Regions from separate parts of the Spirillospora sp. CA-128828 genome, predicted to be linked through region 3. Evidence: predicted binding sites of a transcription regulator. Region 3 holds the regulator's gene; each other region holds the start of a gene.
What was found. Region 3 encodes HrcA, which represses chaperone genes, less so after heat shock. Its sites were predicted from a motif close to TTGGCACTCTCNNNNNGAGAGTGCCAA; they were not measured.
Positions count from the first base shown of each region.

Region 1 (9,865 bases), 3.9 Mb from region 3:
CACCACCGTCTCCTCGGGCCCCGGACGGTCGTCCGGGCCGTCCGGCAGGTCCTCGGTGGGCACCGCCGCGCGGACCGCGCTGCGCAGCGCGTCCGCGATCTTGTGCGCGGCGATGCCGAACACGAACGACGCGAAGGGACGGCCCATGTCCCGGTAGCGGGGCAGGGCCGACAGGACGGCGATGCAGACCTCCTGGGCCACGTCGTCGGCGATGTGGTACTGCCCCGAGACCCGTCCGAGCCGCGCCCGGCAGTACCGGACGATCATGGGGCGGACCTCGGCGATGAGCCCCTCGATGGCGCCGGGGTCGCCCTGCACGGCGCGGTTCGTCAGCTCCTTGAGGTCGCCGTCGCCCGCGTCCGCCGCGCGCAGCGCGCGGGCCGGTGGAGGGGCCGGCCCTCCCGAGGGTTCGGCAGCGCGCGCGGTCATGGTCCCGGCGTAGCATCCCTCGGTCACGTCAAGCATGATGCCCAGCACCCCCGGGCGTGTCTCCACTGTCCTCTACAACGGAATGGTCACAGTGCGGGAATGGCCCTGCGGATACTACGCAGTGTGATCGCGATACTGCCAGATGTCGTGAAATCTGCCCGGCGGGCACAAGTCTTCACGGAAGCCGCGATCTCAGAAACGGGCGAGACCCCCGCCCGGATGGACGGGGGTCTCGCCGACGCACTCCGGACGGAGGACCCGTCCGGCAGGGCGATCTCAGTGGCCGTGACCGTGGCCGTGCCCGTGACCGCCGCCGGCGGCCTCCTCGGGCTCCTCCGGCTTTTCGACCACGAGCGCCTCGGTGGTGAGCAGCATGCCCGCGATGGAGGCGGCGTTGGTGACCGCCGAACGCGTGACCTTCACCGGGTCGATGACGCCCTGGGCGATCAGGTCGCCGTACTCGTTCGTCGCGGCGTTGAAGCCGTGGCCGGACTGCAGGGCCTGCACCTTGGAGACGACGACGTAGCCCTCCTGGCCGGCGTTCTCGGAGATCCAGCGAAGCGGCTCCGACAGTGCCTTGCGGACGGCCTCGGCACCGGTGGCCTCGTCGCCGGACAGGCCGAGGGACTCGAAGCCCTCCTTGCCGACGTGCACCAGCGCACTGCCGCCGCCGGAGACGATGCCCTCCTCGATCGCCGCGCGGGTCGCCGAGATGGCGTCCTCCAGGCGGTGCTTCTTCTCCTTCAGCTCCACCTCGGTGGCGGCGCCGACGCGAAGCACGCAGACGCCGCCCGCCAGCTTGGCCAGGCGCTCCTGCAGCTTCTCGCGGTCCCAGTCGGAGTCGCTGTTCTCGATCTCGACCTTGATCTGGTTGACCCGGGCCGTGATCTCGTCCGCGGAGCCCTCACCGTCGACGACGGTGGTGGCGTCCTTGGTGACGGTGATCCGGCGGGCGCGGCCGAGGTCCTCCAGCCCGATGGAGTCGAGCTTGAGGCCGATGGCCTCGCTGACGACCTGGCCGCCGGTCAGGGTGGCCATGTCGCCGAGCATCGCCTTGCGGCGGTCGCCGAAGCCCGGCGCCTTCACCGCGACGGACAGGAACGTGCCGCGGATCTTGTTGGCGACGAGCAGCGCCAGGGCCTCGCCCTCGACGTCCTCGGCCACCACGAGCAGCGGCTTCTTGGTCTGCGCGACCTTCTCGGCCAGCGGCAGGAACTCCTGCACATTGGAGATCTTGCCGTCCACGATGAGCACGTAGGCGTCCTCCAGGACGGCCTCCATGCGCTCGTGGTCGGTGACCATGTGCGGCGACAGGTAGCCCTTGTCGAACTGGAGGCCCTCGGTGAACTCCAGTTCGAGGCCCATGGTGTGGGCCTCCTCGACGGTGATGACGCCGTCCTTGCCGACCTTGTCGAACGCCTCGGCGATCAGCTCGCCGATCTGCGGGTCCTGCGCGGAGATGGTCGCGACGTGCGCGATCTCGCCCTTCTCGCCGACCTCGCGGGCCGACTTGCGCAGCTGGTCGGAGACGTACTGGGCCGCCGCGTCGATGCCGCGCTTGAGGGCGAGCGGCGACGCGCCGGCCGCCACGTTGCGGGTGCCCTCGCGGACCAGCGCCTGCGCGAGGACGGTCGCCGTGGTGGTGCCGTCGCCCGCGATGTCGTTGGTCTTGGTCGCCACTTCCTTGGCGAGCTGGGCCCCGAGGTTCTCGTAGGGGTCCTCCAGCTCCACCTCGCGGGCGATGGTGACGCCGTCGTTGGTGATCGTCGGCGCGCCGAACTTCTTGTCGATGACGACGTTGCGGCCGCGCGGGCCGATCGTCACCTTGACGGCGTCCGCGAGAGCGTTGACGCCGCGCTCAAGAGCCCGGCGAGCGTCCTCCTCGAACTCCAGGATCTTCGCCATGCGGATACTCCTCTTTCACGCGATCCGCCCCGGCCGGTCCGCCGAAGGCGGCGCCGACCGGGGCGGGTGCATCACGATCTCGGTGATTTACTTCTCGATGACCGCGAGCACGTCGCGGGCCGAGAGAACGAGGTACTCCTCGTTGTTGTACTTGACCTCGGTGCCGCCGTACTTGCTGTAGAGCACGACCTCGCCGACCTTGACGTCGACGGGGACGCGCTCGCCCTTGTCGTCGACGCGACCCGGGCCAACGGCAAGGACGGTGCCCTCCTGGGGCTTCTCCTTGGCGGTGTCCGGGATCACCAGGCCCGACGCGGTGGTGGTCTCGGCCTCAAGCGGCTGGACGACAATGCGGTCCTCAAGCGGCTTGAGAACAACCTTGGTGGCGGTCGTCACGATCTGACCTCCCCTTCGATTGGTCCTCGGCTCGGCCACGGAGTGACCGGCCAGCACATGTGACAGAAGAGGCGACCCTGGACCGGCCTGCCGTCGCGGGTGCCAGACCGACCTTCGTCGCTGTGTTGGCACTCTCGCTAGGAGAGTGCCAGTCATGGAGACTATTCCGTGCCCGTTGACCCGTCAACACGAACACGGACGCACCACCAGTGAACCTCAGCCCGCCAAGGCTGGACTCCGCGTCCCTCAGGACGGGGAGGATGTCGGCCTATGGACATCGCGTCGCTACAGAGTCTTCTCACCATCTCCGGCCAAGCGGTTCTCGCTGAGGCCGCCGACGCGGACGTGAGCGAGGACAATCTGCTGGCGACGTCGTCCCGGCTACGCAAGAGGCATGATCCCGCGCTCGTTTCGGCGGCGCTCACGCAGGTGCGGTTGCGGCAGCGGGCGCGGGTCAAGTTCGGCGCGGACGCCGACCGTATGTACTTCACCCCAGCGGGGCTGGAGCAGGCGACCCGGGCGAGTGTGGCTGCCTACCGTGCGGAACGGTTCGCGGACCGCCTGCCTGGTGCGCGTGTGCTGGAAATGGGATGCGGCATAGGGGCCGACCTCATCGCCCGAGCGCGCGCGGGGCTCTCCGGGGAGGGCGTGGACCTCGACCCACTGACGGTTGAGGTGGCGCGGGCCAACGTGACCGCTTTCGGATTGAACGCCGCCGTCCGGGTGGGTGATGCGACGGAAGAGGACCCGTCAGGCTTCGACGCGTTCTTCGCCGATCCCGGACGCCGTACAGCGCGAGGCCGGGTCTTCGACCCTCGTTCGTACGAGCCGCCACTCGATGTCGTCCTCGGCATGGCCCACCGGGTGCCCGCCGCGTGCGTGAAGGTCGCACCTGGCATCCCTCATGAGGCCGTCCCGGCCCACGCAGAGGCCGAGTGGGTGTCGGTAAACGGCGACGTGAAGGAAGTCGCTCTGTGGCTCGGCGAACTCGCCGGCGACGTGGATCGGCGGGCCACTCTGCTCTCGTCCGACACCGATCCCCAGGTGTGGACGCTGACTCCGCAAGGGCTGGACGTCCCGGACGTGCGCGCATGGGGCCGCTACCTGTACGAGCCAGACGGAGCCGTAATCCGCGCCCATCTGGTCGGCGAGGTCGCAGGGCTGGTCGACGGCGGCTTGGCGGACCCGCACATCGCCTACATCACATCGGATGAGTTGCGCCCGACGCCGTTCGCCGCCGCCTACGAGATAGAGGACGTGATGCCGTTCTCGGTCAAGCGGCTGCGCGCGGAGCTGCGCCGCCGCGAGGTCGGCGTGCTGACGGTCAAGAAGCGCGGCTCGGCCGTCGACGTCGACCGGCTCCGCCGCGATCTCGGCTTCGGCGGACGCCGCACGGGACGCGGCGCGAACGAGCTGACCCTGGTGGTGACGCGTGTCGCACGCGATCCGGTCGCGCTGCTCACCCGCCCCGTCCGGGCGGCCTGACCCGCCCGGGGGGAGCGGCCGGCCGGCAACCTGCCCAAAGATCTTCCACTCGGCGGGGCATCACAAAGGGGGGCCGGGCGACGCGCCATGGCGGTGCAAATCATCGGGGTTTTCCGGCATTGCGTTCACCAGCGATTGCGGGCGCCCGGCAAGGGCGCGATGCGGCACGGGAATCGGCGCGCCGCGATCAACATGACCGGAAACACCAAGGCGGGTTCAGCAGCCGGGACTCCGGCGCCCCTTAAAGCCTCCCGAAATTGCCCGGAACCCGCGGCTAGGCATCACTTCCCCAGCACACGCGTCGCCGGGCCGTACCCACCGGCCAGTGCGGGAACTGCCGATGTTGGACGAGATGTACGGACAGAACGCCGGGCACGGCCGTCCCAGTTCCCGTACGCCCACGGCATCCAACCCCATGATCGCGGCAATAGCCGCAAAGCGCGGAAATTACAACGCGTCCGGCGATTCCGTGCTATCCACGCCAGCCGGATAACAGGCGCATTCCGCAGAACTCACAATCTTCTCTGCTACCCGTTTTAGCGGCGCTCAACACGCACTACAGTGGCCACCTCAGAGATTCATTTGCCGTGCGTCATTTCGTCGCGCCGGCACACGAAGGAGCATCGGGTGGAAACGAATCACAACTTCCTGCAGACGGGGGGTCAACCGGTCTCGGATCGGATGCGGGAGTTGCTCGCCCGTGCGGCGCAGGACCACGTCTATGAACAGCGCTCACAGGGTCAGGTCCTGGACGAGATTCGCCAGCGGCTGGAAGGCATGGAGTGGCTGCTCCGCGAGGTCCGTGAGCGGGAGCTCACCGGGCTGACCGGGCAGATCGAGAGCGTCCGCGGGCAGGTCGACGAACTGTCCGGCAAGCCCCCGGAATGGGCCGAAGGACTGGCCGAGCACATCGAGGCGTTCGGCGAGCGGGTCAAGCCCGTCGCCGAACTGCCCGCGCTGTGGGCCGACGTCGGCGTCGTCGCCGAGAACGTCGACGAGGGACTGACCCGCATCCAGGCCGTCCTCGACTCCGCGCAGCAGATCACCGACGCCACGCACCAGGCGTCGCAGCGCATGGACGAGATGACCAAGCGGCTGGACAAGCTCCAGGGCAGCATGGAGGCCGCGTCCGTCCGCTTCAACCGGCTCGACAAGTCGCTGGCGGAGCTCGGGCACCGGTCCGAGCGGCTCGAGCACTCGATCAACGGGGTCACGGCACGGGTCGACCAGGCGCTCGGCGAGATGGCCGAGCGGATGGAGCAGGGTCTTGAGGCGGTCAACGGCCGGGTCGAGGGCGTCGGCGGCCGGCTCGACGGCCTGGACGGGCGGCTGGACGGCGTGGACGGCCGCCTCGAAGGGCTGTCCGGCAAGCTGGACGGCCTGGACGGCCGGTTCGAGGGCATCGACGGCCGCATCGACGGGGTCGGCGAGCGGATCAGCCGGCTGCCCGCCACGCTGGAGATCGCCGAGCTGCACCGGCTGCTGAACGAGCTCGCGCAGCGTCCGGCGGCCGAGTACGGCGACCGGTTCGACGCGCTGGAGAAGCACCTCGCCGAGGCGGTCGACCCGCTGATCGAGGAGCTGCGCGCCAGGCCGGACCGCGACGAGGTCAAGGCGACCATGTCGCAGATCGCCGAGACGGCCTACAGCGACGTCGCCAAGCGCATGGACGAGTTCTCCCGCCGGTTCGAGGACGTGCACGACGACGTCCGCAAGCGCATCGAGAACATCCACGAGGAGGTCACCAAGAGGGTCGACAGCGCACTGGAGGAATTCACCACGCAGGTCGACATCGTCTCCCGCCGCGTCGAGTCGGTGCATTCCGACGTCACCAAGCAGGTCGAGTCCGTGCACAACGAGGTGGCGCGCCAGGTCAGCGGCGTCCACGACGACTTCGGCAAGCGGATCGGCGACATCCACGAGGACGTCACGCGGCAGGTCGGCAGCATCCACGAGGACGTCTCCAAGCAGGTCGGCAACATGCAGGAGGACGTCGCCCGTCAGGTCGGCGGTGTCCACGCCGAATTCGCCCGACGCGTGGAGAACATGCAGGACGAGGCCGGACGGCGCGCCGACGCCGCGCAGGCCGAGTTCGCCAAGCGCTTCTCCCACGTCGAGGACGAGGTCGGCCGCAAGATGGACGGCGTCCATGACGATGTCTCCAAGCAGGTCAACGCGGTGCACGAGGACGTGCTGAAGCGGTTGTCCACTCTTGAGGAGACAATGCTCGCCCTGGCCGAGGCGCTACTGCGTCCCCGCCGCGAGGCGAAGGACTGACCCGACCGGGTGGGGCCCGGCGCGGGCCCCACCCGGCCGCATTTGAATACCCAACAGAATCTGAGGCGTTTGTCCGGCATTACACCGGGACGACCGAAGGTGCTTTTACACGTCACCCCGATGACGTGCATTTTGTTACGTTCCGTCTTCGCAAAATCACTCCCAATACCCTTCGGAATCCGTTTTCATGGATCAGGTGACCCACACACCGGCTCCCTGCCTGCCGACCGGCGCCCCGCCCGGGCACACCACCCTGCGCTGGGTGGAGGAGTGCCTCGGCAAGGGCGCGGAGGTCCGCATGGTGCGGCCCCTCGCCGGCGGCGCCGCACACGCCAACCACGCCCTCCTCGTCGAAAGCCGCTCCGGCGAGGCGCACCGCCTCGTGCTGCGCCGCTGGACGTCCCACCACGCCGTCCCCGCGCGCCGCTCCTACGGCGACACCGAGTTCTCCCCCGAGCGCGAGATCGCCGCGCTGGCGCTGCTCGCCGGCTGCGAGATCCCCACGCCGTCCCTGGTCGCCGCCGACCCCGCGGGCGCCTACTGCGACGTCCCCGCCCTGCTCATCTCCCGGCTCAAGGGCCACCCGCCGCGCCCGTCGCCCGACGACCTGCCCGAATACCTCATCCAGCTGGCCGCCGCGCTGCTGTCGGTGCACGCGCTGAACGGCGCGTCCACGATGCCCCCGTACGTCCCGCACAACCGGCTCGACGTGCGGCTCCCGCCGAAGCACGCGCTCCGCCCCGGCCTCTGGGAACGCGCCTTCGAGGTCGCCGCCCGCCCCGCCCCCGAGGCGCCCGCCCGCTTCATCCACCGCGACTACCACGCCGACAACACGCTGTGGTCCTACGGCAAGCTCACCGGCGTCGTCGACTGGTCGGACGCCTCGTCCGGCCCCATCGCCGTCGACATCGCCCGCATGCGCCGCGGCCTGGCCCTCCGCTACGGCCGGCCCGTCGCCGACCGCTTCCTGTCCACCTTCGACCAGGTCTCCGGCGGCCACCTGCACGACCCTTACTGGGACGTCCGCAGCCTCCTCGACCTGCTCCCCGAAGAAGACGACCGCACCATAGACGAAGCCCAAGTCCCCCTCTACGAGGACTACCTGAGCAACCTCCTAGCCGAGTGTTAGCCCAGGGGGGCGACCCCCTGGAACCCCCGTCACGAGCCGGTCGATCCTCACGCCACAGTGACGGTCGCTGCGACCGTGCGGGTTGTGTCGTGGCGCTGCGGTCGCCCGGCTCGGCGGGTCGTGCGACCTCCGGGCGCCAGAGCGCCCTCCGGCCGCCCAACCCGTGCGTGCGGGTGAGCCTCGCTGATCAGAGGGTTATGGCCTCTATGGGGAGGCTGGAGTCTGCGGGCAACTCCAGGTCGGAGGGGGCTATGCCGGACGCGACCAGTTCGGAGCCCAGGGCGGCGACCATGGCGCCGTTGTCGGTGCACAGCTTCGGGCGCGGGACGCGCAGCCGCACGCCCGCCGCCTCGCAGCGTTCCGCTGCCAGGGCGCGCAGCCGCGAGTTGGCCGCCACGCCGCCGCCGATCAGCAGGTCGCGGACGCCGTTGTCCTTGCAAACCTTCAGCGCCTTCTGGGTGAGGACGTCCACGACGGCCTCCTGGAACGACGCCGCCACGTCCGCGACCGGGACCGGCTCGCCCGCGCGCTCCTTCGCCTCCACCCAGCGGGCCACGGCCGTCTTCAGGCCGGAGAACGAGAAGTCGTAGGTGCCGTCGTTGTACTTGCCGCGCGGGAACGCGATCGCGGCCGGGTCGCCGTCGCGGGCCATGCGGTCGATGACCGGGCCGCCCGGGAAGCCGAGGTCGAGGACGCGCGCGACCTTGTCGAACGCCTCGCCCGCCGCGTCGTCCACGGTGCTGCCGAGGGACCGGACGTCGTCCGCCACGTCCGGCACCAGCAGCAGTGACGAGTGGCCGCCCGACACCAGCATCGCCACGCACGGCTTCGGCAGCGGGCCGTGTTCGAGCTGGTCGACGCACACGTGCGCGGCCAGGTGGTTGACGCCGTACAGCGGCTTGCCCAGCGACAGCGCGTACGCCTTCGCGGCGGCGACGCCGACCATCAGCGCCCCCGGCAGGCCGGGGCCGGCGGTCACCGCGAACGCGTCCACGTCGGTGAACCTCAGGCCGGCGTCCGCCAGCGCGCGCTCCACGGTCGGCGCCATCGCCTCCAGGTGCGCGCGGGACGCGACCTCCGGCACGACGCCGCCGAACCGGGCGTGCTGGTCCACGCTGGAGGCGATCGCGTCCGCCAGCAGCGTGTGCCCCCGCACGATCCCGACCCCGGTCTCGTCGCAGGACGTCTCGATGCCGAGCACCAGCGGCTCGTCCCGAATCACGTGAGTCTCCTCTTCTCCCCGTCCGTGCCCTCCGGTCTGGTGAAGCCCACGGGCGGACGGTCGCGGAGCTTGCGGCACATGACGATCGCGTCCACGTTCGAAGGCTGGTAGTAGCGCTTGCGGATGCCGACCCGGTCGAAGCCGAACCGCTCGTAGAGACGGTGCGCGGCGTCGTTGTCGGCGCGTACCTCCAGGAACACCGCCTCACTGTTCCGGCGGACGGCCTCGTCCAGCAGGGCGGTCAGCAGCGCGGCGCCGATACCGCCCTTGCGCCGGTCCGCGCGCACCCCGATGGTCTGCACGTCGGCCTGCCCGCCCGCCGCGGCGAGCCCCGCGTAGCCGACGATCTCGCCGCCGGACGTCTCCGCGACGACGTAGTGCCGGGTGCGGGGCTGGTCGGCGAGCTCCCCGGCGAGCATCTCCTCGCTCCAGGCGTTGTCGGGGAACAGCAGCCGGTCCAGCCGGTGGATCACCGGCAGGTCGGCGTTCGTCATAGGCCGCAGGACCACGTCGCTCACGCCGGCGTCACCTTCTTGCGCGGGCCCGGCTCCTTCGCGTCCGGGCGGCGCAGGTAGAGGGGCTCCGGGGGCAGCAGGTCCGGCCCCTTCAGGCCCGCCAGCCGCGCGATGACCAGTTCGGCCAGGGCGCCGGCGGTGGGCAGCAGCGGCTCGAACTCGGAACCGCCGAGGACGTCGTGGTAGAGGGCGGCGCCTTCACCGACGACGGGCAGGCCATGGGGCGCGCCTGCCAGGACGTCCGAGGCCGGGCCCACGGCGGGCTCGGTGGCGCGCGCGCGGGCCGAGTCGTACCGCGCCCAGTAGACCTCCTTGCGACGGGCGTCCGTGGCGACGGCGAACGGCTCGTCCCTGCCGGTGGCCCACGCGATGACGTCCAGGGTGCAGACACCGTGCACCGGGACGCTGAGCGCCTCCCCCATCGCGCGTGCCGTGACCAGGCCGACGCGGAGCCCCGTGTAGGGACCCGGTCCGACGCCGACCGCGATCGCGCTGAGGTCGTCGGGG
Region 1 covers NZ_CP191986.1:8,687,147-8,697,011, forward strand. Annotated here, with positions in the region: gene ACQPXG_RS41625 (sigma-70 family RNA polymerase sigma factor) at 1-429, opposite strand, end outside; gene groL (chaperonin GroEL) at 706-2,334, opposite strand; gene groES (co-chaperone GroES) at 2,422-2,730, opposite strand; gene ACQPXG_RS41640 (class I SAM-dependent methyltransferase) at 3,001-4,215, shown strand; gene ACQPXG_RS41645 (apolipoprotein A1/A4/E domain-containing protein) at 4,843-6,492, shown strand; gene ACQPXG_RS41650 (aminoglycoside phosphotransferase family protein) at 6,680-7,621, shown strand; gene tsaD (tRNA (adenosine(37)-N6)-threonylcarbamoyltransferase complex transferase subunit TsaD) at 7,809-8,843, opposite strand; gene rimI (ribosomal protein S18-alanine N-acetyltransferase) at 8,840-9,352, opposite strand; gene tsaB (tRNA (adenosine(37)-N6)-threonylcarbamoyltransferase complex dimerization subunit type 1 TsaB) at 9,358-9,865, opposite strand, start outside.
Region 1: a site for HrcA is predicted at 2,856-2,882, ahead of groES (co-chaperone GroES). Genes of this name have one in related genera too.

Region 2 (9,865 bases), 1.6 Mb from region 3:
CCGTGGCGATGACGGCCACCGGTGCCGAGAACCGCACCGCGTCGTCGAATCCGGCGCCGCATCCCGGGTCGTGCCGCTCGTCCTCACCGCAGAAGGCGGCGTCGCCCCAGCCACCGAGGGCCGAGAAGGCCCAGAGACCGGCCAGCACGCAATTGGCGATCGTCGGAATGGCCGGCGAGACGCGCCAGCCGTTCGAGCGCCCGGGCATGGCCTGCACGGACAGAACGTACCTCGCCTCGTGGGAGCCGTGAAGCCCTCGCGAAACGCGTGCCGGCTCAGGTGATCTCTTTCGCCTCGTGAAGGTTCATGTCCATGACGATCGCCGTCATCACCGCCATCGTCCGCAGCGGCTCCCGGACGGGGTCGGCGATCTCCACCGAGTACTTGTCGGCCGTCGTCAGCAAGTGCGTGGCGAGCCCGGCCCATTTCTTGCGCACGTGCGCCACCTTGGCGCCGTCGCCGTCCTTCACCTCGAAGTTGTTACGCGGCACGTCCACGTCGATCGCGCCGATCAGCGTGCCGTCGTCGTCATAGATGACATAGCGGCGGCCGACTCTCTCGGTGACGTAGGACCCGACCCGCTCGCCGTCCGGCCGCAGGACCTCCGTGTACTCCCGCCCGCTCAGCTTGTCGACGATGAGCAGCGGGTCGCCGTCGGGTGTCGTCAGCAGGACCGCCCGGGCGTCGAGATTCGACTTTCCGGGGAACACGCCCCGCATGACCGCGTTGCCTCCCTGGTCGTCCGTCGGCGCCGCGATGGCAAGGACGGCGCCGTCACCGTCCAGCACCTTGTACCGCGACTTGGCGAACGGTCCCCGTCGAGGCTGCTCGACCCTGAGCGTGGAGGAACTGAAAGGGTCGCCCATGCATTCTCCTAGCCTCGTCGCCGGCGAGTCATGCCGGCCCTTACGGTACGCGAAAGTCCTTCGGCCGGCGGGCTATCCGATCGGCCAGTCCTTGCCTTCGTACAGCATGAGATCGATCGCCAGCGGCGCCGCGACCACCAGTACGCGGAGCGGATCGGCGAGGGGCTGGTAGATCTCCACCGAGTACCGGTCGGCGGTTGTCAGTATTTCGGTGGCCACGCCTTTCCATCTCTTCTCCACCTGCGCGACGTGGTTGCCGTAGGCGTCCAGTGCGGCGAACTTGCGGCCGAGCCGATTGCCGTCCAGCCGACCGACGAGACCTCCCGACGCGTCCAGAAGCGTGTACTCGTACAGCTTCTTGTTCTGCAGTGCCCCGATCTGACCACCCTCGGGAGTGCACACCCGGGTGCTTCTCGCGTTCTGCTTCTCCACCACCAGGAGCGGCACGCCCTGCGCGTTCTCGACATGGACGGTGCGGCCGGCATCACTACCACCGAATGCGGTCCTGACCGTCTGGCGGAGCACGGAGACGTCCCGCTCCTCCGCGGTCGCGAGCAGCGTGCCCTGACCGTCATACACCCGGTACCGAGAACGCGCCGCCGGGGCGCCGCGGGGCTGATCGACGCGCAGAACCGAGGAATTGAAGAGGTCCGTCATGGATCCGCATGATGGCAGGTCTCCAGGACGGGACGACCGAGTGGAAACCCCCGGCAACGCGGACGATCGGGCGCTGCCCCGGCGCCCACCGGATGGATTCCGATCCGGGCCGTGGGAGGCCCCAGACCTGGAACGAGCAGGCGCCCTTCACCGCGGCCATGGCGGGGTCGGATGGCGGACACCCGAGCATGCGAAAGGGGCGGTTCCGGTTGGAACCGCCCCTTCAGCTGCCCGTGGGAGCTGGGAACTCGCTCAGAAGTCCATGCCTCCCATGCCGCCGGACGGGTCGCCCGCCGGGGCCGGGTTCTTCTCGGGCTTCTCGGCGATGACGGCCTCGGTGGTCAGGAACAGCGCGGCGATCGACGAGGCGTTCTGCAGCGCGGACCGGGTCACCTTGGCCGGGTCGAGGATGCCCGACTCGAACATGTTGACGTAGTCGCCGGTGGCGGCGTTCAGGCCCTCACCCGGGGTCAGGTTGCGGACCCGCTCCACCACGACGCCGCCCTCGAGGCCGGCGTTCACGGCGATCTGCTTCAGCGGCTCCTCCAGAGCGCGCTTGACGATGTTGGCACCTGTGGCCTCGTCGCCCGCGAGCTCCAGCTTGTCGAACGCCTTGGTGCCGGCCTGCAGCAGCGCGACGCCACCGCCGGGGACGATGCCCTCCTCGACCGCGGCCTTGGCGTTGCGGACGGCGTCCTCGATGCGGTGCTTGCGCTCCTTGAGCTCGACCTCCGTCGCGGCACCGGCCTTGATGACCGCGACACCGCCCGCGAGCTTCGCCAGGCGCTCCTGGAGCTTCTCGCGGTCGTAGTCGGAGTCGGTGTTGTCGATCTCGGTGCGGATCTGGTTGACCCGGCCCGCGATCTCGTTGGCGTCACCGGCGCCGTCCACGATGGTGGTCTCGTCCTTGGTGATGACGACCTTGCGGGCGCGGCCCAGCATGTCGGTCGTGGTGTTCTCCAGCTTGAGACCCACGTCCTCGCTGATGACCTGGCCGCCGGTCAGCGTGGCGATGTCGCCCAGCATGGCCTTGCGGCGGTCGCCGAAGCCCGGCGCCTTCACGGCCACGGACTTGAAGATCCCGCGGATCTTGTTGACGACCAGGGTGGCCAGCGCCTCGCCCTCGACGTCCTCCGCGATGATCAGCAGCGGCTTGCCGGACTGCATGACGCCCTCAAGGACGGGCAGCAGGTCCTTGTTGGCCGAGGCCTTGCCCTGAACGATCAGGATGTACGGGTCCTCTAGGGTCGCCTCCATCCGCTCGGGGTCGGTCACGAAGTAGTGCGAGATGTAGCCCTTGTCGAAGCGCATCCCCTCGGTCAGTTCGAGCTCCAGACCGAAGGTCTGGCTCTCCTCGACCGTGATGACGCCTTCCTTGCCGACCTTGTCCATCGCCTCGGCGATCATCTCGCCGATCTGCGGGTCACCCGCGGAGATGGACGCCGTGGAGGCGATCTGCTCCTTGGTCTCCACGTCCTTGGCGAGCTTGGACAGCTCCTCGCTGACCCGCTCGACCGCGGCCTCGATGCCGCGCTTCAGCGACATCGGGTTCGCGCCGGCCGCCACGTTGCGCAGCCCCTCGCGCACCAGCGCCTGGGCCAGCACGGTCGCCGTGGTGGTGCCGTCACCCGCGACGTCGTCGGTCTTCTTCGCTACTTCCTTGACGAGCTCCGCGCCGATCTTCTCCCACGCGTCCTCGAGCTCGATCTCCTTGGCGATCGACACACCGTCGTTGGTGATCGTGGGGGCGCCCCACTTCTTCTCCAGCACGACGTTGCGGCCCTTGGGACCAAGGGTCACCTTCACGGCGTCGGCGAGCTGGTTCATGCCGCGCTCGAGACCGCGGCGGGCCTCTTCGTCGAACGCGATCATCTTTGCAGCCATAGGCTCCAGTCCTCCCGGAACAAGGTGGCTTAGACGGATCGAGCCGACGCCCGCGACGGACGGCCCCGCCGACGACTGCCATTCCGCCGCCGGACTGAGACCTCATCGCCCCGACCCAGACTGTGTGAAGTTGTCACTCTCCACAGCAGAGTGCCAACCGTTTGTTTAGCACTCTACCCTGCCGAGTGCAAGCACCACACATCCCCACCCGGGGTGTCTCCCCGCCTGCCCGGACCGGCCCTGACCAGGGTGCCGCCGCGGTGGACGCCGATGGACGCGGTGGCCCGTGCTGGACAGCCTCGTGCCGAGGCCGAGCGACTCACTTTGAAGCTGTCTCAGCCGACTCCGCAGGGGGCGCTGTTGACCGTGGAGATGTCGCTGCCGGGGAAGGCGAAGTAGTCGTGGGTCGTCATGCCGGCCAGGGCGAGGGCGAGGACGGAGAACAAGACCAACGGGAAGCAGACGAGCCGCGCCCAGAGAGGGGAACGGGCGCCGGCCACGAGGACCGCCACCGCGAGGACGAGAACCAGCGCCGAGGTCGCGAGGACGCCGATGGGGAGCCATGCGCCGTAGCCGTGGCTCCAGTGCGCGGCGGCGCGATCGTGCAGGCAGTCGAACTCGCGGGCTCGGTCGGCGCGGCCCTGAAGAGCGGACATGCCCCAAAAGCCGAGAACGCACAAGGCGGCAAGGGCCGGGGCGAGCGCGCCCAGCCAACGCCACAGGGTCCCTTTCATCATTCGGGGGATCCTAGGGGGACCGCACACCGTGGTGCCGTGGTCACGTAACGGCGGGCCCCGCGTTCCATGTACTTTGCGGGGCCCACCACCGCTGTCGAGGTGAGATGGGAAGGCCGCTCCGGATTCGATGCGCGAGTCCGGAGCGGCCGTTGTGCTTCGGTGCCCCCTAGGAGCTGCGGGTTACCGCTTGTTCGACTCCTGCTCGGACCCCGACACCGCGTTGACCACGGTGTTGCCCTTGCCGTCGTAGAGCTTGGTGGAGATGTCGCCGGTCTTCACCGACTTGTTCCCGACGATGGCGACCGCGCGCGGCGACGCGGTGAAGTTCGTGAAGATGGCGTCGCCAGGGCCTTTCTCGCTGACGCGCACGGGGCCGTTCTGGCCGACGGCCGCCTTCTTCACCGCGTGGATGTTCACCTCCTTGGGGTCCGGGTTCGAGGCCCGCCGCTGCGCCGACTGCGGGGCGGCCTGCTCCGCACCCTGCTGCGGGGCGGCCTGCTGAGCGTCCTGCTGGGGCGCCGCCTGCTCCGCACCCTGCTGCTGCGCGGCCTGCTGGGCGTCCTGCTGCGGGGCCGCCTGCTCGGCACCCTGCTGGGGCGCGTTCTGCTGAGCGTCCTGCTGCTGCGCGGCCTGCTGAGCGTCCTGCTGCGGGGCCGCCTGCTCCGCACCCTGCTGCTGCGGGGCCGCCTGCTCCGCACCCTGCTGCTGCGCGGCCTGCTGGGCGTCCTGCTGCGGGGCCGCCTGCTCGGCACCCTGCTGGGGCGCGTTCTGCTGAGCGTCCTGCTGCTGCGCGGCCTGCTGAGCGTCCTGCTGCGGCGCGGCCTGCTCCGCACCCTGCTGCGGGGCCGCCTGCAGCGTGTCCTGCTGCGGGGCGGCCTGCTGCTCACCCTGCATCGGCGCGGCCTGCTCGTGGGAGCCCTTGCCGTGACCCTTCTTGGTCGACTCCTGCTCGGCGCCCTCGATGCTGGTGACGGCCGTGTTGTGCTTCCCGCCGTGGAGAGTCGTGGTGATGTCGCCGGTCTTCACCGGCTTGTTGCCGATCACCGGCTTGGCGTGGGGCGACTTGACGATGTCCGTGAACATCAGGTCGCCCGGGCCCTTCTCGCTGACGTACGTGGGGCCGTTGTGCCCGACGTACGCCTTCTCCACCGCGTAGAAGTTGATGTCCGCCATGGCCGAGGGAGCCGCGAGGACTGCCGCCCCCATCGCTATTCCGGACACGGCCACCGTGCGCAAAATGCGCTTCATGCCTTTCCTCACTCTCGTAAGCCTGATCGACGCCCTGTGGAGCGCCACTCCGGCTTCAATCTTCCAGGAAGAAGCAATTGTGAAACACAAGCGTTGGAGAGGTCGTCACCAAGATCAAGTAGCGGCCTTCGATTTAACTAAAGCTTTTCCCATGCGTGTTTCAGGGCGATCGGCGAAACAATTAGCCAGGTCCAGCCGTCAACCGGGCATTTCCGTCGCAAGAAAGTCAGAGATTCGCCCGGTGTGCATGGAAAAGCCCCGGCACGATGGACGTGCCGGGGCTTGGGGCGAAAACGTGTCAGCCGCCCGCTACGGCGGGGATGATGGAGATCTGGACGCCTTCCGGAGTCGGGGTGTCGAGGCCGTCGGCGAAGCGGACGTCCTCGTCGCCGACGTACACGTTCACGAAGCGGCGGATCTTGCCGGCGTCGTCCAGGATGCGCGCGGAGATGCCGGAGTAACCGGCCTCCAGATCGGCGACGACGGCGCGCAGGGTGGCGCCCTCGGCCTTCACCTCGGACTCGCCACCGGTGTAGGTCCGCAGGATCGTCGGAATTCGCACGGAAACGCTCATGGTGCTCCTTTTCTCAGGCGAGGCCGGCGGCGCGGAACGCGTCCAGGGACGGGGCGATGTTCGCGCTCGGCGCGACGACCGGGGCGACGGCGTCCAGCGTCTTCAGTCCGTCCCCGGAGTTGATGATCACTGTTTCGGCGGACGGGTCGAGGGTGCCGTTCTCGATGAGCTTGCGGAGCGTCGCGACCGTGACGCCGCCCGCGGTCTCGCCGAAGATGCCCTCGGTGCGGGCGAGCAGCCGGATGCCCTCGACGACCTGCTCGTCGGTGACGTCCTCGACGGCGCCGCCGGTGCGGCGGGTGACGTCCAGGACGTAGGGGCCGTCGGCCGGGTTGCCGATGGCGAGGGACTTGGCGATCGTGTCGGGCTTCACCGGACGGATGACGTCGTGCCCGGCCTTGAACGCGGCGGCGACGGGGTCGCAGCCGGCGGCCTGGGCGCCGAAGACGCGGTACGGCTTGTCCTCGACCAGGCCCAGCTTGATCAGCTCCTGGAAGGCCTTGTCGATCTTGGTGAGCTGGGAGCCGGACGCGACCGGGACGACGATCTGGTCCGGCAGCCGCCAGCCGAGCTGCTCGGCGATCTCGTAGCCGAGCGTCTTGGAGCCCTCGGCGTAGTACGGGCGGACGTTGACGTTCACGAACGCCCAGTCGTCCTGCTCGCCGGCGATCTCCGAGGCGAGGCGGTTCACGTCGTCGTAGTTGCCGTCGACCGTCACGAACGTCCCGCCGTACACGGCCGTCGTGATGATCTTCTGGGATTCTAGGTCGGACGGGACGAACACCGCGCTGCGGATGCCGGCGCGGGACGCCGCGGCGGCGACGGCGTTGGCCAGGTTCCCGGTGGACGGGCAGGCCAGCACCTTGAAGCCCAGCTCGCGGGCCGCGGCCAGCGCGACGGCGACGACGCGGTCCTTGAACGAGTGGGTCGGGTTGCCGCTGTCGTCCTTCACCCACAGGCTCTGCAGGCCGAGGCTCTCCGCGAGGTTGTCCGCGCGGACGAGGCGGGTCAGGCCCGGCTCGGTGTTGGGCGTGTCCGCGACGTTGGACGGGACGGGCAGCAGCCCGCGGTACCGCCAGATGTTGCGGGGCCCGGACTCGATGCCGGCCCTGGTGACGCCCTCGAAGTCGTAGGCGATCTCCAGGGGGCCGAAACACTCCTCGCAGGCGTAGAAGGGCCCGAGGTCGCGGGTGGAGCTGCATTCGCGACAGACGAGGGCGGTAGCCGGTCCGAGGTCTGTGGCAGGCGTGAGTGCCATGAAGCGAGGCCTTTCTCCCCATCTTCCCTGCGCCACCTTGGTCGCAGGCCGGAGTTGGCACCATCTCCCGGCCGGCCTCGCAGGATCGCGAGCGCGCGTCAGCCGGGTGGTTGCCGGGGCTTCACAGGGCCGGTCCCTCCACCCCTCTGGATGAGCGGTATTCAGTTGTGAGAACGAGCAGTTTGAACTCGTATGCGTGACTTTACATGAACTGACCGGATGCCAGACAGGCGGGTCCACCGATTGAGACGTTACCCGGGTGAGTTCTTGATCACGCGGTCGACGCCTAGCGGGACGGTGCGCTGGGTGGGGTCGAGGAACACGTGCCGGACGATCGGGAGCCGCTCCCGGAGCCGCCGGTCGATCTCGCCGGCGACGTCCTCGGCCTGGTCGGCGCTGATGTCGTCGGAGAAGTTGACCTTGGCGGCGACGAGGATCTGCTCGGGGCCGAAGTGCATGGTGAGCAGCTCGTCCACGCCGGTCACACCGGCGGTGCGGAGGATCTCGGCGCGGATGTCGCGCTGCGCGGCCGGGTCGGCCGCCTGCCCGATGAGCAGGCCCATGCTCTCCCGTCCGATCCCGAAGGCGAGGACGACGAGGAGCAGCCCGATGAGGACGGACGCGAGCCCGTCCCAGAATTCGGACCCGGTGATCTGGCGCAGCACCAGCCCGCCCGCGGCGAGCGCGAGGCCGATCATCGCGGCGGTGTCCTCGAACAGCGCGGTCTTGAACGTCACGTCGGGCGACCGCCGGACATGGTCGACGATGTCGCGGCCGTTGTCGCGGGTCTCCTTGTGCGCCTGGTAGAAGGCGCGGATCCAGGACGTCCCCTCCAGCAGCGCGCCGAGGGCGAGGACGGCGTAGGCGAGCCACACCGTCGTCCCGGTGCCGCCGTGGCCGGTCATGGTCAGGATGCCCTCGAAGATCGAGAATCCGGCGCCGGCCACGAAGATGCCGAACGCGGCGAGCAGCGACCAGAAGTACCGCTCGTTTCCGTAGCCGAAGGGGTGGCGCGGGTCGGGGGGCCGCTCGCTGCGCTGCAGGGAGGTGAAGAGGAAGCCTTGGTTGAGGGTGTCCGCCACGGAGTGCGCGCTCTCCGCGAGCATCGCGCTGGACCCGGCCAGCAGGCCGGCGAACAGCTTGGTGATCGCGAGGATGAGGTTCGCGGCACCGGCGACGAGCACGGTCTTCGTCGTCTCGGACCTGCTCATTCCGGTCGGGTACCCGCCGCACTCCCGGCTAATCGGGGCAATGCACGCAGTGACCCGCACCACGCGGGTCACTTTGAAGCGCCTCGGCCACAACTGAGACCCTGCCGGTATGAGCCAAGTGCTGGTGGCATCGAATCGGGGTCCGGTGTCGTTCTCGCTGTCGGACGACGGCGAGCTCACCATGCGGCGCGGGGGCGGCGGACTGGTGTCCGGCCTCGCCGCCGTCACGGGCGCCCCGCGCGACCCCGGCCCGTCGCGCCCGGCCGGGACGCGTTCCGAGCCGTCCGCCGAGACCCCGGACGTACTGTGGGTCTGCGCGAGCCTGGGCGAGGCCGATCGGACGGCCGCCCGCCGTTCACCGGACGGCCGCCTGGATCTCGCGGGCTACGAGACCGGCGGCGCGGCGGTACGGATGCTCGACATTCCCGCGGCCACGTTCCACCGCGCGTACAACGCCGTTGCCAACTCGACGCTGTGGTTCGTCCATCACCTTCTGTACGACACCCCGCGCAACCCGCATTTCGATGCTCGTGCCCGCCGCGACTGGCAGTCCTATGAGGCGTACAACGCGGCCTTCGCGGACGCCCTGGCACGGGACGCCGCCCAGGGAGCGAAGGCGGCGATCCAGGACTATCACTTGTCGCTGGCACCACGGATGCTGCGCGATCGTCGCCCGGACCTGAAAATCGCCCATTTCTCACACACGCCTTGGGCGCCACCCGAGTACTACAGGCTGCTCCCAGACGACATCGGCAGGCAGATCCTTCTCGGCATCCTCGGCGCCGACCACGCGGGGTTCCTCACCGAGCGATGGGCTTTGGCGTTCCTCGACTGCTGCGAACTGCTGCCCGGCGCCCGCGTCGACCGCGCCTCCCGTACGGTCACGTGGTCGGGCCACACCACGCGCGTAGGCGTGCATGGGCTCGGCGTCGACGGGACGGCTCTGCGCCAACGCGCCGCCGAACAGGACGTCGCTGAGCGGGCGCGCGCGCTGCGGGAACAAGTGGGCGACCGTCAGCTCATCGTGCGCATCGACCGGACCGAACTGTCCAAGAACATCGTGCGTGGTCTCGCCGCCTACCGTGAACTGCTCGTCAACCATCCCGAGTGGCGTGGCCGTGTGGTGCACCTGGCGTTCGCCTACCCGTCCCGGTACGACCTGCCCGAATACCGGGAGTACACGGCGGCCGTCCAGGAGATGGCCAAGCAGATCTCCGACGAGTTCGGCACGGCCGACTGGGAACCGCTGATCCTGCAGGTGAACGACGACTATCCGCGCTCCCTCGCTGCCTACGGCTTGGCGGACGTCCTGCTGGTGAACCCGATCCGTGACGGAATGAACCTCGTCGCGAAGGAGGGGCCCGTCCTGTCGGAGCAGGGCTGCGCGCTGGTGCTGTCGCGAGAGGCGGGCGCGGCGGCGGAGCTGTCCG
Region 2 covers NZ_CP191986.1:1,307,341-1,317,205, reverse strand. Annotated here, with positions in the region: gene ACQPXG_RS06845 (hypothetical protein) at 1-217, opposite strand, end outside; gene ACQPXG_RS06840 (phospholipid scramblase-related protein) at 276-866, opposite strand; gene ACQPXG_RS06835 (phospholipid scramblase-related protein) at 939-1,523, opposite strand; gene groL (chaperonin GroEL) at 1,776-3,407, opposite strand; gene ACQPXG_RS06825 (hypothetical protein) at 3,743-4,144, opposite strand; gene ACQPXG_RS06820 (hypothetical protein) at 4,325-5,392, opposite strand; gene ACQPXG_RS06815 (MoaD/ThiS family protein) at 5,691-5,966, opposite strand; gene thrC (threonine synthase) at 5,980-7,224, opposite strand; SAM riboswitch class I at 7,240-7,381, opposite strand; gene ACQPXG_RS06805 (cation diffusion facilitator family transporter) at 7,476-8,435, opposite strand; gene ACQPXG_RS06800 (alpha,alpha-trehalose-phosphate synthase (UDP-forming)) at 8,545-9,865, shown strand, end outside.
Region 2: a site for HrcA is predicted at 3,538-3,564, ahead of groL (chaperonin GroEL). Genes of this name have one in related genera too.

Region 3 (9,865 bases):
TCGCGATGTCGGAGACCGCCGTCCCCTCGGGCAGTTCGACGGTGGTCGCGACGGCGCCGTCACGATCGATCGACCAGGTCGGCTCGTCGTGGTCGGAGCGGTACAGCGTGGACGGGGCGGACTTGAGCCTGACGCCGAGCGCCACCCCCGGTACCGACCCGGTCCCGGTCGCCGCGCCGGTCGTCTTGGCGAACTCCACGAACAGGTACGTGCGCTGGTCGCCGACCTCGCGCGTCGCGGGATCGGACGGGTTCTCGATCTTCCCCTCGCGCACCATCTCCTGTGCCGCGATGCGGTACGTCCACGGCTCGCGGTCCATGACGACCTCGCGGGCACGCCCGTCCGGACGCGTCCGGGAGGCGTCGAGCAGGAAGCGCAGCGGAGGATCGGGCGAGATCACGTCGCACATGTTGTTGTTCTGGGTGCAGGTCTGCAGCACCGGGTGGTCGCCCTCGTAGCGGCCGGTGAACTTCAAGGTCAGGTGCATGGGCGCCTGGTAGACCGCGGTGCCGTCCACACGTCGGCCGGCCGCGTCGACCTCGACCCGGTAGATCCATTCGATGTCGGTCGTCCGGCCCCAGCGGGCCATCAGCGCGGGCGTGTCGGTGCCGCCGTCCTCGTTGCTCCACACCACCGAGTACTCGATGATCTGGTGCCCGGGCGTGGCGGCGGGACGGGTCTCGTGCCAGGCGATCAGCGGGGTGTCGGTCGTGGCGTTCTGGTACGGGTCGCCGAACGGCCAGCCGGTCCGGCCCACGACGACGGGCGCGTGCCGCAGGGCGAGCGCGTCCGCCGCCGGCATGCGGACCTGGGGGCGCCGGAGGGTGACACGGCGGGCGGCGGGCGCGCTGCCCTGTGCGAAGCGCAGCGTCACCGTGTGGCGGCCCTTTCCGACATGCCCGAGCCCGAGGCTGCGGGGCGTCGGGTCGGACGAGGGGACGACGAGGTCGGTCACGTGGCGTCCGTCCACGGCGATCGACACGACGGCCGACTCGGCGCCCTTGCGGACCCACGAGACGCCGGGAGCGGACGCGGTGAAGGAGATCAGGGCCTCGCCGTCCCGGCGGGCGGTGAACGGCAGCGACCGGGCGGGGCCGCCGCGGTGGACGCTGATCGTGCCGGGCGGCCCGGCGGCGTCGGCGGGGGAGGCGGTGAGGGCGAGGGGAGCACCGGCGAGGGCGGCGCCGGTCACGGCGAGCACGGCATGACGCGCACGGCTTCTCATGATCGGCGAACCTAGGGCGGCGGGGTTGCGTTCCGATGACGGCGCGGTCGCCCGTGGGTGTCGGGTTCGTGTGCGTCAGGAACCGGTCACAGCGGCGCGAGCGCCGCCGGCGGCCCAAGGGACACGCCGGTGAACCGTTCCGCCGCGCCCGGCCAGTCCGGTTCCCGGAGGGGAGCGCCGGCGGAGCGGAGGGAGCCGGACCGGCCCGCCCTTTCGGAGGGTGCGGGGTGTCCCCCCACAGGAAACGGATCCGGTTCGTAGAGGGTCAGCCCCGAGGCGGCCAGCCGGACGGTCCTGCCCCGCCGGACGATGTCGTGGTCGAGTTCCCGCAGCAGCGCGACGACGTCGCCGGCGGGCTCGTCGAGCAGGTCGACGCCGTCCAGCCGGAACCGCATCTCGGGGTTGCCGCTCCACCCGGGCGCCCGCGTCCCGCAGATCTCGGCGAGCCGTTCCACGCCGTTCTCGTCCCGGCCGGTGGACAGCGCCAGCGTCCCGCGCCCCACCCGCACGCTGCGGTGCCCGGCCCACCCGCAGAGGAACGACGACTTCGGCGGACGGGTGCCGCAGCGCCGCGAGACCGCGTCGAGGGTCGTCCAGGCGTCCGCCGCCCGCGTGGAGAACAGCAGGTTCGCGTCGGGCAGCAGCGCCCCGCGGCCGGGCTCCAGCGTGACGACGAACGGCGGCACCCGGCCGGGGAACCGCGCGGGGTCGGCCTCCCCGAGGGTGACGATGCCCTCCCAGGCGACCGGGTCGTCGACCGCGAACCAGGTGATCGCGGCTTCGACGCCGAACTCGCGGAACGTCGCGTCGGTCAGCCGCTCGGCGACCGCCTCCCGCAGCCCCTCGGCCGTCTCGGCGAGCCTGCGGTGCCACCACGCCGGCTCCGGATCGGACCGTCCGCCCGCCGACCAGCGCGTCCCCGCCCCGGTGAACTCCGAACGCCGCTCGCCGCCCGCGTCGTCCACCACCGTCCAGTGCCACCCGCCCGGCTCACCGCACAGCAGGACCCGCACGGGCACACGCCCCCCGCCACCCGCACCCTCGTTCCGCATCCCGACGACCTTATCGACCCAAGTGGGCCGCCACGCTCCATTCCGGCCGTGTCACCTGCGACACGGCGATGGCCCCCGGCACGGATGCGTTCGCGGGTACGGTCGTACGGGTACGGTGCCTGATCAAGCGACCCGGACCGACCTCGCGGAGGTAGCGTGACCCAGCCCGAGCAGGTTCTGCGTTCCGCGAAGGAACGGGAGACGGTGAACGGCGCCGTCCGCGCGCTGCGTTCCGCCGCGCCCGCGGGCTGGGAGCGGCTGGACTTCGAGTTCCGCGCGACGGTCGGCATCGACAGCGCCTCCTTCGAGGTCGAGGGCCCGGACGGCGGGCGCCGCACGGCCCTGCCGCCCGGCCAGGCCGTCGGGAAGATGGACGAGCTGCGCCGCGTCATGTACCGCGCCGACAAGGGCGCCTGGTTCACCGCGCGCCTCCAGGTCGAGCGCTCCGGCCATTTCAGCGCCGAGTTCGACTACGACGGCGAGCCCGACTTCACCCCGCCGCTCGCCCCGTCCGCCTACGCCCTGGACCTCGACCGGTTCCCGCGGGCGGAGGAGCACATCCCGGACTGGCTCCGCGGCAAGCTCGCGGAGACCTGACCGGACGGAGCAGGCGGCGAGGCGGGGCAGACTTGAGGGGTGCCCTCGACTCTTCCCGATGGTGATCCCGTACCGGCGGACGGTGCGCTGCCAGGCGGCGCCCTCGCCGGCCTGGGCCAGCGGCCCTTCGCCTTCTACGTGCATGTGCCGTTCTGCGTGACGCGCTGCGGATACTGCGACTTCAACACGTACACGGCGACGGAGCTGGGGCCGGGCGCGAGCCGCGATTCGTACGCCGACACCGCCATCGGGGAGGTCCGCATGGCGCGGCGTGTCCTCGGGGACGTGGACCTGCCCGTCGAGACGGTCTTCGTGGGCGGTGGCACACCGACGCTGCTGCCGCCGGAGGATCTGGGCCGCGTCCTGGCCGCGATCGACGCCGAGTTCGGGCTCGCTCCAGGTGCGGAGGTCACGACGGAGGCGAACCCCGAGTCGGTGGACGAGGCGTACGTCCACCGTCTGCGTGAGCAAGGGTTCACGCGCGTCTCGTACGGCATGCAGAGCGCGCGCGAGCACATCCTGGCCGTCCTGGAGCGCACGCACACGCCCGGACGCGTTCCGCAGGTCGTCGAGTGGACGCGCAAGGCGGGCTTCGAGCACATCAACCTCGACCTCATCTACGGGACGCCAGGGGAGACCGACGACGACTGGAGGGCCTCTCTGGAGGCGGCCTTGGCGGCGGAGCCCGACCACGTGTCGGCGTACGCGCTCATCGTCGAGGAGGGCACCCGCCTGGCGGCACAGGTCAAACGCGGCGAGCTGACCGCTCCGGACGACGACGCCATGGCCGACCGCTATCTGATCGCCGACGAGCTGCTCGAAGCCCACGGCCTGCACTGGTACGAGATCTCCAACTGGGCCGCCGACCCCCGCGCCGCCTGCCGGCACAACATGCTCTATTGGACGGGCGCCGACTGGTGGGGTGTCGGCCCGGGCGCGCACAGTCACGTCGGCGGGACGCGCTGGTGGAACGTCAAACACCCCGCCGCGTACGCCGCCCGCCTGGCCGAGGGCACCACGCCCGCGCACGCCAGGGAGATCCTGGACGCCGAGGACCGCCGCTTCGAGCGCATCATGCTCGAACTCCGCCTGGCCCAGGGCTGCCCGGCGAACCTCCTCGACGACAAGGCCGCCCGCAGAGCGATCGACGACGGCCTGATCGAACGCGCCCCCTACGACCGGGGCCGCGCCGTCCTGACCCGACGCGGCCGCCTCCTGGCCGACGCCGTCCTCCACACCCTGACCTGACCGGCCCCCGCGACTAGCCGGCGACGAAGTCGATCAGCTCTTCCACCCGGCCGAGGAGGGCCGGTTCCAGATCGGTGTAGGTGTTGACCGAGGCGAGGATGCGTTTCCAGGCCGCGCCCGTGTCGTCGCCCCAGCCGAGTTCGGCCACGACGCCCTCTTTCCAGGAGATGCCGCGCGGGATGCGGGGCCAGGCGCGGATGCCGACGGCCGCGGGCTTGACGGCCTCCCATATGTCGATGAACGGGTGACCGGTGACGAGGACGTGCGGCGACGTGACCTGCGCCGCGATCCTGGACTCCTTGGACCCTTCCACCAGATGGTCGACGAGGACGCCGAGTCGGCGCTCCTCGTCCGGGGCGAACTCCTCGACGATGGCGGGCAGGTCGTCCACGCCTTCGAGGTACTCCACGACGACGCCCTCGACCCGCAGGTCGTGGCCCCAGATCTTCTCGGCCAGCTCCGCGTCGTGGACGCCCTCCACGTAGATGCGGCTCTCCTTGGCCACCCGTGCCCGCAGGCCCTCGACGGCGACGGACCCGGACGCCGAGCGCGCCGGGCCCCTCGGCGCGGCGCCCGGCCTGACCAGGGTGACCGGCTCGCCGTCGATGAGGAACCCGGACTTGGTCAGCGGGAACACCCGGCGCTTGCCGAACCGGTCCTCCAGGGTGACGCCGAACTTGTCGCAGCCGACGACGGCCCCGCAGAAGCCGCTGCCGGGGTCCTCGGCCACCAGTCCCGGCTCCGCCGGGACCTCGGGGATCTGTCCCTTGCGGGGCCTGCGCCAGTCGCCGGCCAGCACGTCGTTTCCGTAGTTCTTACTCCGCACGGGTCCGCACATTAACCCGGCGGGAGGCCCGGGCGGCGTCGTCCCTCGTCTCCCGGCGTGGCGTCCGCGCCCGATACGGATAGGATCGCGCAGCCATGCGGGGAGTGCGCGGGCGCTCCAGCCGAGCCCTCCGGGCCGTAGACTTGGCACTCGGGAGTAAGGAGTGCCAGTTGCACGGGCCGGCCGGACGAAGGAGGTGACAACGTGCTGGACGACCGGAAACTCGCGGTCCTGCGCGCCATCGTCGAGGACTACGTCTCCACCAACGAGCCGGTGGGCTCCAAGGCGCTGGCGGACCGGCACAACCTCGGCGTGTCGCCGGCGACCATCCGCAACGACATGGCGGTGCTGGAGGAGCAGGGCTACATCGCCCAGCCGCACACCAGCGCCGGGCGCGTCCCCACCGACAAGGGCTACCGGCTGTTCGTCGACCGGCTGTCCACGATCAAGCCGCTGTCGGTCGCCGAGCGCCGCGCGATCGAGACGTTCCTGTCCGGCGCGTACGACCTCGACGACGTCGTCGGCCGGACGGTGCGGCTGCTGGCGCAGCTGACCCGGCAGGTCGCGGTGGTCCAGTACCCGTCGCTGACCCGCTCGTCGGTGCGGCACGTGGAGCTGGTCCCCGTCGCGGAGGGGCGGCTGCTGCTCGTCCTGATCACCGACACCGGCCGGGTGGAGCAGCGCGTCATCGAGACCGGGTCGATCTCCGAGGAATCGATCGGGCACCTGCGGGCGTTGCTCAACACGTGCCTGGACGGGCTCGGGCTCGGCGACGTCCCGGCCGCCGTCGCGGACCTGCCCGACAAGGTGGGGCCGGACGACCGGCCGATCGCGGCGGCGGTCCTGTCCGTCCTGCTGGAGACACTCGTCGAGAAGCACGAGGAGAAGATCGTCTTCGCCGGGGCGGCCAACCTCGCCGCCGTGGACTTCTCGCAGAGCCTGCGGGAGGTGCTGGTGGCGCTGGAGGAGCAGGTCGTCCTGATGCGGCTGCTCGGCGAGACCGGCGACTCCTCTACAGTTACGGTGCGGATCGGCACCGAGAACCCCGACCTGGGGCTCAGATCGACCTCGGTGGTCGCCGCCGACTACGGGGTGGGCGATCTCACCTTGGCCCGGCTTGGAGTTCTCGGGCCTACACGCATGGATTACCCCAGCACGATGGGAGCGGTACGGGCAGTGGCACGCTACGTGGGACAGATCCTGGCGGGGTCGTAAGTGGCGAACGACTACTACGCGACCCTGGGCGTCCGGCGGGACGCCAGCGCCGACGAGGTCAAGAGGGCCTACCGCCGGCTCGCGCGGGAACTCCACCCGGACGTCAACCCGGATCCGGAGACGCAGGAGAAGTTCAAGGAGATCACCCAGGCGTACGAGGTGCTCTCCGATCCGAAGAAGCGCGAGATGTACGACCTCGGCGCGGATCCGTTCGCGTCCGCGGGCGGTCCGGGGGCCGGCGGGTTCGGCGGCGCCGGATTCCCGTTCAGCGACATCATGGACGCCTTCTTCGGCACCGCGACGTCGCGGGGCCCGCGGTCGCGGGCCCGCCGCGGCCGGAACGCGACGCTGCGGGTCGAGCTCGACCTCGGCGAGACCGCGTTCGGCACGACCCGGGAGCTGTCCATCGACACCGCGGTCGCCTGCACCACCTGCGAGGGTTCGGGCTGCGCGCCCGGCACCCATCCGGAGACCTGCGAGACGTGCCACGGCCGCGGCGAGGTGCAGCAGGTCCAGCGCTCCTTCCTCGGCCAGGTCATGACGGCCCGGCCGTGCCCTGCGTGCGGCGGGTTCGGCTCGGTGATCCGCAACCCGTGCACCGAGTGCTCCGGCGACGGCCGGGTCCGCACCCGGCGCACCGTCAAGGTCAAGATCCCGGCCGGCGTGGAGAACGGCATCCACATCCAGCTCGCCGGCGAGGGCGAGGTCGGCCCCGGCGGCGGCCCGCCCGGCGACCTGTTCCTGGAGATCGTGGAGAAGCCGCACCCGATCTTCGAGCGGGAGGGCGACGACCTGCACTGCACGGTCGAGATCCCGATGACGGCGGCGGCGCTCGGCACCAGCGTCACGATCGAGACACTGGACGCGGCCGAGAGCGTCGACATCAAGCCCGGCACGCAGTCGGGGCAGGTCATCACGCTCTACAACCGGGGCGTCCGGCACCTCAACGAGAGCGGCCGCGGCGACCTGATGATCCACGTGAACGTGGAGACGCCGAACCGGCTGGACGAGGAGCAGGAGGAGCTCCTGCGCCGCCTCGCGGCCCTGCGCGGCGAGGAACGCCCCCCGGGCAAGTTCGCCCCCGGGCAGCGCAGCGGCGTGTTCTCCCGCATAAAGGACGTGTTCAACCAGCACTGAAGCGCAGTGGCGGCGGCCTACCAGGAGGGCCGCCGCGGCGATTCGGAGCATCCGGGGGGCCCAGATGAACCCCGCACATGAACCGGGAGTGCGCGCATGAGTCCGCCGGTCTTCCTCGCGGGGACGGACGCGCTCGAACGCGACCGGGTCCTGCTGGACGGGCCCGAAGGGCGGCACGCCGCGGCGGTGCGGCGGCTGCGGCCCGGTGAGCGCGTCGACCTGACCGACGGCGAGGGACTGCTCGCCGAATGCGTCGTCACCGCCGCCGACCGCGCGTCCCTCACCCTGGACGTGCTGGTCCGGCACCGAGAGCCGCCGCCCTCGCCGCGCCTCGTGGTCGTCCAGGCCCTCCCGAAGGGCGACCGGGGCGAGCTGGCCGTGGAGACCATGACCGAGGTCGGCGTGGACGAGATCGTCCCGTGGTCGGCGGCCCGGTGCGTCACCCGGTGGCGTCCGGAACGCCGCGACAAGGCCCTCGGGCGCTGGCGCGCGACGGCCCGCGAGGCAGGCAAGCAGGCCCGGCGCGGCCGGCTGCCCGAGGTGCCGGAGCTGGCGTCCACCGAAGAGGTCGCCGGACGGATCGCCGACGCGTCGCTGGCCCTGATCCTGCACGAGGAGGCCGAGGCGCCGCTGAGCGCGGTGGAGCCGCCCGCCGAGGGCGAGATCGTCCTCGTGGTCGGCCCGGAGGGCGGGATCAGCGGCGAGGAACTCGACCGGTTCCGCGACGCCGGCGGGCGCGCCACCCGGCTCGGCCCGACCGTCCTGCGCACCTCGACGGCCGGTGTCGCCGCGGCCAGCGTGCTGCTGGCCGCCACCGGCCGCTGGTAGCGCCTGTCAGGGAGAGGTCCCGGCCGCGCCCTGCTCGGTGGTGTTCGCGGGCTCGCTCGACGCGGGCGGCGTCGGCTGGTCGGTCGGCTTGCCCGGGTCGGGCGTCGTGGACGTGGGCGGCGTCGGCGTCGTGGTCGGCGTCTGCGACGGCGTCTCGCTCGGGCACGGTGTGGCGGCCGGGGCCGGGGTGGTCGCCGTGCCGGGCGAGGCGGTGGCCGCGGAGGCCCCGGGCGACGGGATGCTGCAGGACGACAGACCCGGCGAGGTGCTCGGGCTCGGCGTCTGCGAGGTGCTCGGGCTGCCGGACGCGCTGCCGCCCGCCGACGACGGGACGGGGAACTCCGGGCCGCCCCCGGCGCCCGTCCGGTCCCCGTCGGTGCTGTCGTGCCCGCCGCCGGACGGGCTGTTGCTGCCCACCGACTGCTGGATCAGGTCGATCGTCTGCGGGGCCGTCACGCCGATCCCGGCGATCACGACGGCGGCGGCCACGGCGAGGACGGGGCGCGCCCAGTTCACGGTGAACCGGTCGAACCCGAAGCGGGCCGGGCCGAACCGTCCGAGACCGAACCGGCGGCCCTGGCCGTCGGCTATGCGGGCCCGGATGCGCTCCAGGCCGTCGCCCGCGGGGTTGACCGAGTCCGCCTCCGCGTGCAGGGCGCGGCGCAGGATCTCGCCGTGCTCGTCGTGGGGGTCGGTGGTCATGAGAACTGCTCCAGGACGTTGCGTAGCGCGGTCATGCCGCGCGCCGTATGACTCTTCACGGCGCCGCGGGAGATGCCCATCGCGTTGGCGATCTCCGCTTCGGACAGATCGGCGTAGTAGCGAAGGACGAGCGCCTCCCGCTGGCGGGCGGGGAGCCGGGACAGCGCGTCGATGACCGCCGAGCGTTCCAGCTCCCCGATGGCCCCGGCCTCCGCGCTCGGCGCGTCCGGCAAGCCCTTCGGGGCGTACTTCTCGACGACGGCGCGGTGCCGGAGCACCGATCGCGACCGGTTGACCACCGACTGGCGCAGGTACGACAGTGCCTTGTCGGGATCGCGGAGCCGGCGCCAGCCGCCGTGCATGGCGACGAACGCGTCCTGGACGACCTCCTCGGCCGTCCCCGCGTCCCGGACGAGCATGGCCGCAAGGCGCACGAGCGAACGGTAGTTGGCGCTGTAGAGCGCGGTCACCGCTTGGTCGGCATCCCAGGCGGCGGCCACCGCTCCCGCCGTGCCCCTGGCCACGAGGGTCTCGGTCACGTCAGTTGGACGCGCACCCTCGTCGTCCGGTTTACGAAAGGGCATGTCCTGGTTTGCCTCGGTCACCTATCCGCCGCCTTTGCCGGCCCCCCGCCGTCCATTCGGACGGTCGCGCTCGGCCGGCGTGAACCGGGCGTTCCCCGGCCGGGCGAGGGCGCCGCAATGCCTTGCGAACCGGGGGGTACGCCTTGAGCTGACAACCTTAACCAGTGACCGGTCGGAATGCCGACCGGCGCCGAAGGTTGATCACCGAAAACCCTATCCACTGCGCGGCGCGGGAAGCCATGCCCGCGCTGGTCTCGATAGGATTCCGGGGCGGTCACGGACCGTACTGGAGGGGAGACAGATGACCGACTGCCTGTTCTGCAAGATCGTTTCCGGGGACGTGCCCGCCAAGATCGTCCGGGAGTCGGCGGGGACCGTCGCGTTCCGCGACATCAACCCCCAGGCGCCCACGCACGTGCTGGTCATCCCGCGTGACCACCACCCCACCGTC
Region 3 covers NZ_CP191986.1:2,949,302-2,959,166, forward strand. Annotated here, with positions in the region: gene ACQPXG_RS14705 (hypothetical protein) at 1-1,225, opposite strand, end outside; gene ACQPXG_RS14710 (hypothetical protein) at 1,312-2,277, opposite strand; gene ACQPXG_RS14715 (hypothetical protein) at 2,434-2,874, shown strand; gene hemW (radical SAM family heme chaperone HemW) at 2,914-4,122, shown strand; gene ACQPXG_RS14725 (DUF3097 domain-containing protein) at 4,136-4,948, opposite strand; gene hrcA (heat-inducible transcriptional repressor HrcA) at 5,153-6,163, shown strand; gene dnaJ (molecular chaperone DnaJ) at 6,164-7,300, shown strand; gene ACQPXG_RS14740 (16S rRNA (uracil(1498)-N(3))-methyltransferase) at 7,397-8,128, shown strand; gene ACQPXG_RS14745 (hypothetical protein) at 8,135-8,830, opposite strand; gene ACQPXG_RS14750 (SigE family RNA polymerase sigma factor) at 8,827-9,414, opposite strand; gene ACQPXG_RS14755 (histidine triad nucleotide-binding protein) at 9,716-9,865, shown strand, end outside.